DNA from 2 places in the Hydrogenophaga pseudoflava genome. Region 1 is predicted to be linked to the other one. Evidence: riboswitches for the same ligand, from Rfam matches in the RefSeq annotation. Region 1 holds a riboswitch; the other holds the start of a gene.
The links. A riboswitch is a leader RNA that binds a small molecule or an ion and turns the genes downstream of it on or off. The one in region 1 is predicted to bind cobalamin.

Region 1 (5,840 bases):
CCCGAGGCTCGCGACCGCGGCACCGATAACGATGCCCGGTGCGAGACGCCGCACGATGTCCCACCGCACGGCGCCGCGCTTGTGGTGCGCGCGAACGCTGGAGATCGAGGTGAAGATGATGGTGGCCATGGAGGTGGCGATGGCCATCTTCACCGCCAGGCCGGGCGCGACGCCACGGTGGGCGAGGATGGCGCTGATGAACGGCACCATGATCATGCCGCCGCCGATGCCCAGCAGGCCGGCCAGAAACCCGGTGAACACCCCCAGAAGGGCCAGTTCGACGATCAGCAGGGGTTCAAGGCTCATGGGCGGAAATCCGGAGGGCAGAAAAGAGTGCGGCCCCAGGAAACATCCGTGGGGCCGCAGCGAAGGGAATTAGGTGTCTGCAAGTGCCACCGGACCGTCATCCTGAACCGGGGGTTCAGGTGGGCGAGGGCAACGGGGCTTCGGGTTCATCTGACGCGAGACGCTCACACCAGCCACGTTATGTACCAAGCCCGGGCTCATGGAGCATTGGTTCAAGGAAATATAAAGCCCGGCACGCACTGCAGACAGGGCAAATTGTAGAGGCTGGCGGCCCTATGGATGGGCTCGCCCGTCGGAAAAGTTGAGGGCCGGTTCCTGATTCAGATCAACTGGCCGTCACTGCCCAGCGCCTGGTCGAGGCGCCGCACCAGTTCCTCCGCGCGCGCCAGCGCAGCAGCGTCGGGCAACTCGCCCTGGGGAGTGGAGCCCGGCAAGGGTGTCGGCTCTGGAGGGAGAAAGGACGAGGAAGAAAACCCCTCGGCTTCCTTCTGGGACAGTTCGAACGCCAGGTTGAGGGATGCGAGCACGGCGATGCGGTCGCGGGCCTTGACCTTGCCGGCGTCCCGGATGCGGCACATGGCGGTGTCCACACGCTCCACGGCGTCCAGCAGAGATTGCTCGCCCCCCGCCGGACAGGCCAGCAGATAGCTCTGGCCCATGATCTGAACCTCGATCTGCTTGGAGGCCGGCTTGTTCATTCGGAGTCCTTGTGGGAGGGGGGCTCGATTCCAACCGGCAACCGGTCCAGCAGCGCGTCGATGCGGGAACGCGCAGCGTTCAGACGCGACTTGATGGAGTCACGTTCTGCCTTGAGCGAGGCCACCTGCTCCATCAGCAGGGCGTTGGTGCGCTGCAGTTCTTCATGGCGAAGGAGCAGGCGTTCCACGCGCTCGGCGATCAGGTCAATTTGCTTGGGATCGGCCATGGTGACAACTGGTAAGACACTCATTGTAGGGTTGCCGCAAGGAGCACGGGCTTACAATGGATTCCGTTGGTGCTCGCGGTGTGGTTCACATGCCGCAGTTCAACGGGAAGCAGGAGGGGAAGTCCACGCCGACCGACCTAACCTGCGCTGCCCCCGCAACGGTAAGCAGACGGGATGCGGGCTTTCGCCCGGTCCCTGCCTTCACCCCACAGCCACTGGACAACCGGTTTCGACCGGCGCTCCGGGAAGGCGGTGGAGGTCGTTCTGCCAGCCCGGATACCGGCCAACACGGTGGTGACGTGTCCTGAATCAGGTCCGTTGCCGTGACGCCCATGCGCTGTCGGGGAAGACGGCGAGGGCAACCATCGTTTGTTTTCATTCATGTCTTTCCTTTCTGCTCCGGTGCGCCTGGCCGCGCTGCCCCTGGCATGCGCCATCGCTTTCCCTGTTCTCGCACAGTCCTCCCTGCCTACCGTCGTGGTGTCTGCGACCCGGTCCGAGCTGCCCGTCACAGATGTGGTGGCGGATGTGACCCTGGTCGACCGCGGCGCCATTGACCGCCTGGGTGCCGCGTCGGTCTCCGACGTGCTGGAGCGTCTGCCGGGCATGACCGTCAACCGCAACGGCGGTCCCGCGTCCACCACGGGTGTGTATGTGCGAGGCGCCGAGGGCCGCTTCACGGCGGTGTTCGTCGACGGCGTGCGCATCGACTCCCAATCCACGGGCGGGGCCACCTGGAATGCGATCCCGTTGTCCCAGGTAGACCGCATCGAGGTGCTGCGCGGGCCGGCGGCTGCGGTGTATGGCTCGGATGCGATGGCTGGTGTCGTGCAGATCTTCACGCGGCACGGGGAGAAGGGTTTCTTCCCTTCGCTGCGCATCGGCGTGGGGTCGAACAGCACCTACGAACTGAACGCCGCGCTGCGCGGTGGCGATGGTGTGGTCGACTACGCCTTCGGTCTGGGCACCGAACGCAGCGATGGTTTCAACGCCAAGCCCTCCGGCAACCCCGACCGCGACGGGTACCGCAACGAGTCGTTCTCAGGTCGACTGGGATGGAAGCTTTCCGAGGGGCAGAAGCTGGAGGCCACGCTGCTGGACAACCGCCAGAAGGCCGGCTACGACGGTTTCATGCCGGGGCAGGACGACCAGGCCAGGCAGCGGCTGCAGACTGTGGGCATGAACTGGAACAGCCGCTGGAGCGAGGTGTGGAGCACCCGCGTGGGGGTCAGCCGCGGAACCGACCGCTACGAGACTGCCCCCTCGACCTACCTGACGGACACCACGGTGGACAGCTGGCTGCTGCGCAACGAGATGCGCGTGGGGCCGGGCCAGCTCACGGTGGACCTGGAGCGGCGGGAGGACCAGCTGGAGAACGTCAGCACCACGCCGGTCGACACCCAGCGGCATCAGAACGCCCTTGCGCTGGGTTACGGCCTGCGTGCCGGTGAACACACGCTGCAGCTCAACGCCCGCCGCGACGACGACAGCGAATTCGGTGCCCACACCACCGGCTCGCTGGCCTATGGCTACGCGTTGTCCAGAACCTTGCAGCTCACCGGCTCGGTGGGCACGGCCTTCCGCGCCCCCACGCTGTTCCAGCGCTTCAGCATCTACGGCACGCCCGACCTCAAGGCCGAAACCGCGCGCAACATGGAAGCGGGGCTGCGCTGGCAGGAGGCTGCGAGCCGCGCCTCCGTGGTGGTCTACCGCAATCGCGTCAAAGACCTGATCGACTACCTGGCCGGCCCGGGCAGCTGTGTCAACGGCGTGGGCGACTACGCCGGCTGTTACGGCAACACCGGCCGTGCCACCTACACCGGCGTGACGCTGGCCGGCGGCACGACACTGGGCGAGGTGGCCCTGGGCGCTTCGCTGGACCTGATGCGCCCGAAGAACGCCGAAACCGGCAAGCTGCTGGCGCGCCGCGCCGAAACGCAGGCCACGCTGACGGCGGACGTGCCGGTGGGGGGCTGGCGCCTGGGCAGTGAGGTCCAGCACCTGGGCAAGCGCTACGACGACGAAGCCAACACGAAACCTTTGCCTGCCCACACGCTGCTGAACCTGACGGCCAGCACCGACATCGCGCGTGACTGGCGGCTGCTGGCGCGTGTGGACAACGTCACCGACAAGGACTACGAGTCGGTGCTGGGCTACGCAACGGCCGGTCGCAGCTTCTACCTGGGTCTGAGCTGGTCGCCCCGCTGAGGTTCACGATGGATCGCGCCGCCGTCTGTCCCGCCTTGCTGATCGCTGCGCCGGCCTCCGGCCAGGGCAAGACCACGGTCACCGCGGCGCTGGCGCGGTTGCACGCGCGGGCCGGGCGGCGCGTGCGGGTGTTCAAGTGTGGGCCGGACTTTCTGGACCCGCACTGGCACCAGTTGGCCAGCGGCCACCCGGTGCACAACCTGGACCTCTGGCTCAACGGCGAGCACGACCTGCGCGCGCGGCTGCACGAGGCCGCAGCGAGCAGCGACCTGATCCTGATCGAAGGAGTGATGGGCTTGTTCGATGGTGAGCCGAGTGCGGCCGATCTGGCGGTGAAGCTGGGCATTCCGGTGCTGGCGGTGATCGACGCCGGCTCCATGGCCGGCACCTTCGGCGCGCTGGTGCACGGCCTGCGCCACTACCGCCTGGGCCTGCCCTGGGCCGGTGTGCTGGCCAACCGCGTGGCCAGCGAAGGGCACGAGAAGATGCTGCGGGCCTCGGTGCGCGGCGACGATCTGGGCCGCGAGCCGGCGGGTATCGACGCGGGCTGGCTGGGCGGTCTGCGGCGCGACACCGGTTTTGCGCTGCCCGAGCGCCACCTGGGCCTGACGGTGGCGTCCGAACTGCCCGATGCGATGGCACGGCTGGACGCGCTGGCCGACGCGATGGCGGCCACGCCGCTGGGCCAGCTCGATGTGACCGGCTGGCAGCGCTGGGCCGTTCATTTTGAAGCGCAAGCCGAGCGTCCGGTGGCGCCGCTGCTGCGCGGGTGCACCGTGGCGGTGGCGCGCGACGCGGCCTTCTGCTTCACCTACCCGGCCAACCTCGATACGCTGCGCGCGCTGGGAGCCAGGCTGGTGTTTTTCTCGCCGGTGGCCGACGAGGCGGTGCCCGACTGCGACGCGGTCTGGCTGCCCGGCGGCTACCCCGAACTGCACGCCGACGCGCTGGGGAAGGGCACGCGTTGCCGCGCCGCGCTGGCCGCGCATGTCGCCGCCGGCAAGCCGGTCTGGGCCGAGTGCGGCGGCATGATGCCGCTGTTCGAGGGGCTGACGCTGGCCGATGGCTCGCGGGTGCCGATGTGGGGCCTTCTGCCTGGCGAGGTGGCGATGCAGCCGCGCCTGGCCGCCCTCGGCCCGCAGCGCTGGGACACGGCGCTCGGCGAGCTGCGGGGGCACACCTTCCACTACTCGCTGACCACGTCGCCGCTGGCGCCCGTGGCCCACACCGTGCCGGGCGGCAGGTTCGGTCGACCCGAGGCCGTGTACGGCCAGGGCCCGGTGCGTGCGAGCTATTTCCACGCATGGTTTGCTTCCAACCCCGAGGCCACGGCACAACTGTTTCTGGCGGAGACCGCATGAAGACCGTGCTGCCCGGACCGCAACGCATCGTCTGCCTGACCGAAGAGACGACCGAGTGGCTGTACCTGCTGGGGCAGGAGGCGCGCGTCGTCGGCATCAGCGGCTACACCGTGCGGCCGCGCCGGGCGCGCGACGAGAAGCCCAAGGTCAGTGCCTTCCTCAACGCCAAGATCGACAAGATCCTCGAACTGCGGCCCGACTGCGTGTTCGGTTTTTCCGACCTGCAGGCCGACATCGCCGCCGCGCTGATCCGCGCTGGCGTGCAGGTGACGGTGTTCAACCAGCGCAGCGTGGACGAAATTTTTTCCATGCTGTTCCAGGTCGCGGCCATGGTCGGTTGCGCCGACGAAGGTCTGGCGCGCATCGCGGCCATGCGCCAGCGCCTGGACGCCATCCGCGCCGAGGTGGCCGCGCTGGAGGCAACGGGCAAGCGCCGGCCGAAAGTGTTCTTCGAAGAGTGGGACGAGCCGCACATCAGCGGCATCCGCTGGGTGTCGGAGCTGCTGGGCATTGCTGGTGGCGACGACGTGTTCCCCGAACTGGCGGTGCAGTCGCTGGGCAAGCACCGCATCATCGCGGACGGCATGGAGATCGTGGCGCGCGCGCCGGACATCGTGATCGGCTCCTGGTGCGGCAAGAAGTTCCGCGCCGAGAAGGTGGCCGCACGCCCCGGCTGGCAGAACGTGCCCGCGGTGAAGAACGGCCAGCTGTTCGAGATCAAGTCGGCCGACATCCTGCAGCCCGGCCCGGCGGCGCTGACCGACGGGGTGGAGCAGATGCACCGCATCGTCAAGGCCTGGATGGTGGCCCATGGTTGACGTGGCGCGCAGCACGTTCATCCTCGGTGGCCAGCGCAGCGGCAAGTCGCGCCGCGCCGAGACGCTCGCGCGGCAGTGGCTGGACGTGTCGCCCGCGCACCGCGCGGTGATGATCGCCACCGGCCAGGCTTGGGACGATGAGATGCGCGAGCGCATCGAACGCCACAAGGCCGACCGAGCGCTGCGCGTGCCGGGCATGGCGACGGTGGAGGAGCCGCTGGC
Region 2 (5,840 bases), 1.6 Mb from region 1:
CGGGGCGGGGCCGTGCCTCGGCGGGGGCCGAGCGCACATCGGCCACCGGCTGGCCGCTGAAGTCGCACACCAGCACGCGCAGCGCGAAGGCGTGGCCGTAGCGTTCGGGGGCGGTCAGGGTGTCGATGGCGCGCTGCGCCAGCGCTTCGTGGAAGGCCGGGCCCAGGCCTCGCTCGACCATCAGCTCGGCGCCGAAGCGCGCGGTTTCGGCGGCGGCGATGGCGGCGCAGTCCTCGGCCGTGGCGCCGATCTGGCGGGCGATCTCGGCCACCAGGTCGGTGTCCACCATGTTGCGGTTGGCGTGGGTGATGGTCTCGCCCTGGGCGATCTTGGTCAGCTTGCCCACCATCACGCCCAGCACCACCTCGGGCAGGCCCTGGGCCACCACCTCGTCGAGCGCGTAGCGCAGGAAGTCGCCCATCTGCACGAAGCAGGCGGCGGGCAGGCCGGGCCGCTCTGCGCGCAGCGTCTGCATGGCGAAGGTCTCGGTGCGGCCGCCGGTGGTCAGCGCCACCACGCCGTGGTCCAGTGTGGCCGCCACCTGGATGCCCTGCACCACGCTGGCCCGCCAGGCGGCGGTGGAATAGGGTTTGACGATGCCGGTGGTGCCCAGGATGCTGATGCCGCCCAGGATGCCCAGCCGCGCGTTGGTGGTCTTCTTCGCCATCTCCTGGCCGCCGGGCACGCTCACCGTGACTTCCAGCCCGTGCTGCGCGAGCAGCCGCGGCGCGGCCTCGTGCAGGTTGTCGGCGATGTTCTGGCGCGGCACCGGGTTGATCGCCGGTCCGCCCACCGCCAGCCCCAGGCCGGGCAGCGTCACCGTGCCCACGCCGTCGCCGGCCACGAAGCTGATCTCGCCCGCTTGGCCGGGCAGCAGCCGCAGGTCCACCGTGAGGTGGGCGCCGTCGGTGCAGTCCGGGTCGTCGCCCGCGAACTTCACCACCATGGCGTGGGCGCTGTGCGCATCGCAGCGCCCGTCGCGCACGGCAAAGCGCACGCGCTGGCCATTGGGCAGCAGGCTCTCCATGGCGTCCGGCACCTGCCCGGTTTCCAGCCCCTGTGCGGCGGCCCGGGCGGCCGCGGCCGCACAGGCACCGGTAGTGAAACCGGTGCGGGTGCCGCGCGGGGTGGTGCTTTCCATTCAGGCGCCCTCGGCGCGTTGCTGCGCCTCGGCCAGCGCCAGCAGCGCGTGCAGGGCGGCGACCACCAGGGTGGAGCCGCCCTTGCGACCGCGGATGACGATCCAGGGCACGTCGGTGATCTGCGCCATCAGGTCTTTCGACTCCGCGGCCGACACGAAGCCCACCGGCATGCCGACCACCAGGGCCGGGCGCACGCCGTCCTCCACGATCAGCCGCACGAGTTCGATCAGCGCGGTGGGCGCGTTGCCGATGCCGACGACGGCGCCCTGCAGCAGGCCCAGGCGGTGTGCCTTGCGCATGGCCTGCACGGCGCGGGTGGTGTTCTGTGCCTGCGCCTGCGCAATCACGTCGGCGTCGCTGATGAACTGGTGCGTGGCCATGCCGAAGTGCGCCAGGCGCGGCCGCGACAGGCCCGAGCAGATCATCTCCACATCGGCCACCACGGGGGTGCCGCCGCGCAGCATCGCGGCCACGCCCGCACGCACCGCGTCGGGGTGGAAGTCGGTCAGGCCGTTGAACTCGAAGTCGGCGTTGGCGTGGATCATGCGGCGCACGATCGGCCACTGCTCGGCCGAGTAGCCGTGCGGCCCGGCCTCGGCGTCGATGATGGCGAAACTGTCGTGCTCGATGGCCTGGCCGGCGGCGGTGAGCTGCTCGGTGACGGTGTTGACCGTGCTCATGCTGGCTGCGCCTGTGCGGTGTGCGGATGCACATGCACAGGGGCGTGCGTGTGCTCGTGCGAGTGCCCATGGCCCAGGTCGTGCGCGATCTCGCGGTAGCTGCAGCCGTCGCAAGGCATCCGGCTGTCGGGCACGCCGGCCAGCAGGTCGTGCACGCGCTGCTCCACCAGTTCGAAGATTTCCTTCTCGAAGCCGAAGTGCGTGCCGCAGGCGAAACGGATCTGCGCGTACTGCGCGCGCAGGTGGTCCACCTGGCGGTGGATGCGCTGCATCAGCGTGCCGGTGTAGAGGTAGTAGGGCAGCACCACGATCTGACGCAGGCCGATCAGCGCCTGGCGCTGCACCACGCGCTCCAGCCGCGGCCAGGTGATGCCGGTGAAGGCCAGGTCCACCAGCTCGTGGTCGCTGTCCTCCTGCAGCCAGCGCGCCATCTTGGCCATGTCGCCGTTGGCACCGCGGTCCGACGAGCCCCGGCCCAGCAGCACCACACCGGTGGTGGTGGGGTCGGGCATGTCCAGCATGGCCATAGCCTGGCGCAGGCGGCGCTTGAGGATGGCGAGGATGGGGTCGCAGGCGCTCAGGTGCGGGCCGTAGAGGAACTCGACGCCGGGTGCGTGCTCGCGGGCGTGCTCGATGGCTTCGGGAATTTCCATCTTGGCATGGCCGGCGGCGTTCAGGATCAGCGGCAGCACCAGCACGCGGCGCGACGACTGCGCCGCGGCCAGCAGGCCGTCGTGCAGCGAGGGCGCGGCGAATTCGATGAAGCAGACCTCGATGCGCCAGGCCGGTTGGCGGGCGCGCCACTGGTCGACGAAGTCGCGGATTTCCTGGTTGCCGGAGTCCTCGCGCGAGCCGTGGCCCACCAGCAGGATCGTGGTGTCGTTCATGTCGTGGCTTTCCTGAAGCGGTGTGTGAAGCCCGGGTCGTAGAGCCGGGACCTGGTCAGCTCGGGCCAGTGGCGCGCGCCCAGCGTGGGGCTGGCGATCACCATGGCCTGGCTGACGATGCCGGCGTCGCGGCACTGTTGTTTGATGGTGGCCAGCGTGCCGCGCACGATGCGCTCCTCGCCGGGCCAGCTGGCCTTGTGCACCACCAGCACCGGCGCGTCGTCGGGCCAGCCGGCCTGGCGCAGACCGGCCTCCACCTTGTGCAGCAGCGTGATGGACAGGAAGATGCACAAGGTCGTGCGGTGCGCCGCGAGCGCCGCCAGGTCCTCGCCGTCGGGCATGGGCGTGCGGCCCTCCACCCGCGTGAAGATGGTGGTCTGCGTGACCTCGGGCAGGGTGAAGCTCTCGACCGCCGCCGCCGCCGAGGCCATGGCCGAGGACACGCCCGGCACCACCGCCACCGGCGCACCGGCCGCATCCAGCGGCTGCACCAGTTCGATCAGCGTACCGTAGAGGGCCGGGTCGCCGGTCTGCAGGCGCACCACGGTGTCGCAGCGCGCCGCGTTTGCGATCAGCCAGGCCGACATCTGCTCCAGCGTCATGTCCTTGCTGTCAGCGATGACGCAGCCCGGCGGTGCCCAGCGGGTGGCCGCCTCGTTCACCAGCGACCCGGCGAACAGGATGGCCCCTGCGCGCGCGATCAGGTCGCGCCCCTTGACAGTGACCAGGTCCGGATCGCCCGGACCCGCCCCCACAAACCAGACCGTTCCGAGGCCCATGGTGTGCCCCCGGTCAGGCGGCCTGGTGCAGACGGCGCTCCACCACCGCGCTGCCCTGCAGGCCGCGCAGCGTCTTGGCCAGTGCGAGCACGGCCAGGTCGATCAGCGGCTCGGCCAGCACCACGCTCATGTAGGCGGCGCCGAAGCTGCCGATGCTCACCAGGTTCTCGGCGCCCAGGCCACGCCCGTACAGCGCCCAGAAGCCCACCCACAGCACGATGCCGCCCTGGTAAGCCAGGGACAGCTTCAGGGCCTGGCCGTAGCGCAGATCCACATAGGCCATCTGGTCGGGAATGACGCGCCGAGCCAGCGCTGCGGTGGCGAACAGCGGCACCAGCAGCGTGGTCAGGTTCATGCCGTACTGCGGCAGGTCAAAAGGTGCAAAGAACAGGCCCTGGATCAGCAGGCCGCCCGCCAGCCCGATGGCCGCGGGCGCCGCGCCGAACAGCAGCATCAGCGTGGTGCCCAGGATCAGGTGCACCTCGGACACGCCCACCGGGTGGTGCGGCAGCACCTCGAAAAAGCAGAACACCAGCGCCGTCGCCAGCAGGGCCCGCAGCAGCAGGGCTGCCGCGCCATCTGTTTTGAGCATGTCGGCAGACAGCTTGAGCGTGTAGCCGCCACAGGCGGCCGCTGTGGCGTAGCTCAGTGCGAGCTTGGCCCCGTCCACCAGACCTGGTTCGATGTGCATGAAGTGACTCCTTGGGTTGGGTGCGTTGGACACAACGCGGTTGAAAAGGCGGCAAAGACCCAAGGGGAAAGCGAGCACAGGTTCCAGCGGCGAACGGACAGCCCCCTGCGAGCGCAGGCGCAGGCGCAGGCGCTGGCACAGACTCGCAAAGCAATGCGAAGGGACGACATGAGGACACCGACAAAGACCCCTCACCGCCTTCCCCGACGGTGTTTGGGTAATGCGGCTGCGCCTGGGGCACAGCCTCCTTGTTGGCCGGTATCCGGGCTGACAGAACGTTTCCCAAAGCCTTCCCGGTGTGACCCAGTGGCGAAATTTTGAGAAATGGGGGCCTTGGCAATGCCTTGGTCCACCCGTCTGCTTACCGTTGCGGGGGCAGCGCAGGTTAGGTTCGTCCGTGTGGGACTCGCCCTCCTGCTTCCCGTTGAACTGCAATGCCTGAACAGCATCACGAGCACCAACAGCTTTTTATTCTATACCCCGAAAAACAGCTCGAGGCCTTTTGAGGGGCGACGTTGCAATCTCAGATCCCGTGCATCGGGACATAGCGCACCTGAAAGCCATTCGTCGTGGCTGACATGGGCACTCTGAATTCCAATGCTGCGATCTTGAAGCAAGGGTGCTGGGTGAGTACTGTTTCGCGGCTGAACGGAACCCTCGGGATCAGTGCCTTCACACAGGTGGGCGCAACTTGTTGGTTGCCGACGCATCGCAAGGTGAATCTCGTCTTTGGACCAGGACCGCTGAAGGTATTTGAATGACCGCCTCGTCTACCAAAGCAGTCCTGGAGCGGATACCCCCGAACCACGGCAATCGCTGCTTTGCCGCCAATGACACGGCGGCCTTGCTCCTCAGCCACCGCCCTGGAAACCTCTGACGCTACCCCGCTGCGACCGCCGCGCCTCCCGCAGCATGAACAGGTAAAGCCCCTCCACCTTCTCCCGCGCCCATGGCGTCTTGCGCAGGAACGTCAGGCTGGACTTGACGCTCGGGTCGATCGCGAAGCAGCGGATGGGGATGCGCCGCGCAAGCTCGTCCCAACCGTAGTGCGCCTCCAGTGCGCGGACCATGGCCTCGAGGGTCACGCCGTGGAGGAGGTTGCGGGGCTGTTCGGCCGGCGGTGGTGCGTCTGTCATGCCGCGATTCTGCCCGGCTGGCCACGCGCTACACTCGCTATTCCATTTTGGGATAACGATCCCCGCCACCATTCCGCTTCATACCGAGGTGCCCATGCGTCTGCTGCTCTCTGCCCTTTCCGTCCTGCTGTGCACCGCGTTCACGCACACCGCCGCCCAAGCCGCCGAAGCCCAGGTGGCCGTCGCTGCCAACTTCGCCGAGCCGATCAAGGCCATCGCCGCGGTGCTGCAGAAGACCACCGGCCACACGCTGAAGATCTCCACCGGCGCGTCGGGCGCGTTCTACACGCAGATCAAGAACGGCGCGCCGTTCGATGTGTTCCTCTCGGCCGACAACGAACGCCCCGAGATGCTGGAGAAGGACGGTCTGGCGCAGCCGGGCACGCGCTTCACCTACGCCAACGGCAAGCTGGTGCTGTGGTCGGTCAGGCCCGGCCGTGTGGACGGCCAGGGCGCGGTGCTCAAGGCGGCCGACCTGGGCAAGGTGGCTTTCGCCAACCCCAAGACCGCGCCCTACGGCGCCGC

Region 2: it holds a riboswitch for cobalamin, as region 1 does, so the genes downstream of both, HPF_RS17765 (energy-coupling factor ABC transporter permease) here and HPF_RS10085 (TonB-dependent receptor domain-containing protein) in region 1, are expected to answer to the same signal.

Annotation. Positions count from the first base shown of each region.
Region 1 covers NZ_CP037867.1:2,072,921-2,078,760, forward strand. Annotated here, with positions in the region: gene HPF_RS10070 (sulfite exporter TauE/SafE family protein) at 1-306, opposite strand, end outside; RNA gene ssrS (6S RNA) at 377-557, opposite strand; gene HPF_RS10075 (cell division protein ZapA) at 627-1,004, opposite strand; gene HPF_RS10080 (hypothetical protein) at 1,001-1,231, opposite strand; cobalamin riboswitch at 1,282-1,533, shown strand; gene HPF_RS10085 (TonB-dependent receptor domain-containing protein) at 1,613-3,439, shown strand; gene HPF_RS10090 (cobyrinic acid a,c-diamide synthase CobB) at 3,448-4,800, shown strand; gene HPF_RS10095 (cobalamin-binding protein) at 4,797-5,618, shown strand; gene cobU (bifunctional adenosylcobinamide kinase/adenosylcobinamide-phosphate guanylyltransferase) at 5,611-5,840, shown strand, end outside.
Region 2 covers NZ_CP037867.1:3,690,840-3,696,679, forward strand. Annotated here, with positions in the region: gene HPF_RS17745 (cobalt-precorrin-5B (C(1))-methyltransferase) at 1-1,141, opposite strand, end outside; gene HPF_RS17750 (precorrin-8X methylmutase) at 1,142-1,822, opposite strand; gene HPF_RS17755 (sirohydrochlorin chelatase) at 1,819-2,709, opposite strand; gene cobM (precorrin-4 C(11)-methyltransferase) at 2,706-3,488, opposite strand; gene HPF_RS17765 (energy-coupling factor ABC transporter permease) at 3,502-4,179, opposite strand; cobalamin riboswitch at 4,416-4,656, opposite strand; gene HPF_RS17770 (VF530 family protein) at 5,031-5,315, opposite strand; gene modA (molybdate ABC transporter substrate-binding protein) at 5,410-5,840, shown strand, end outside.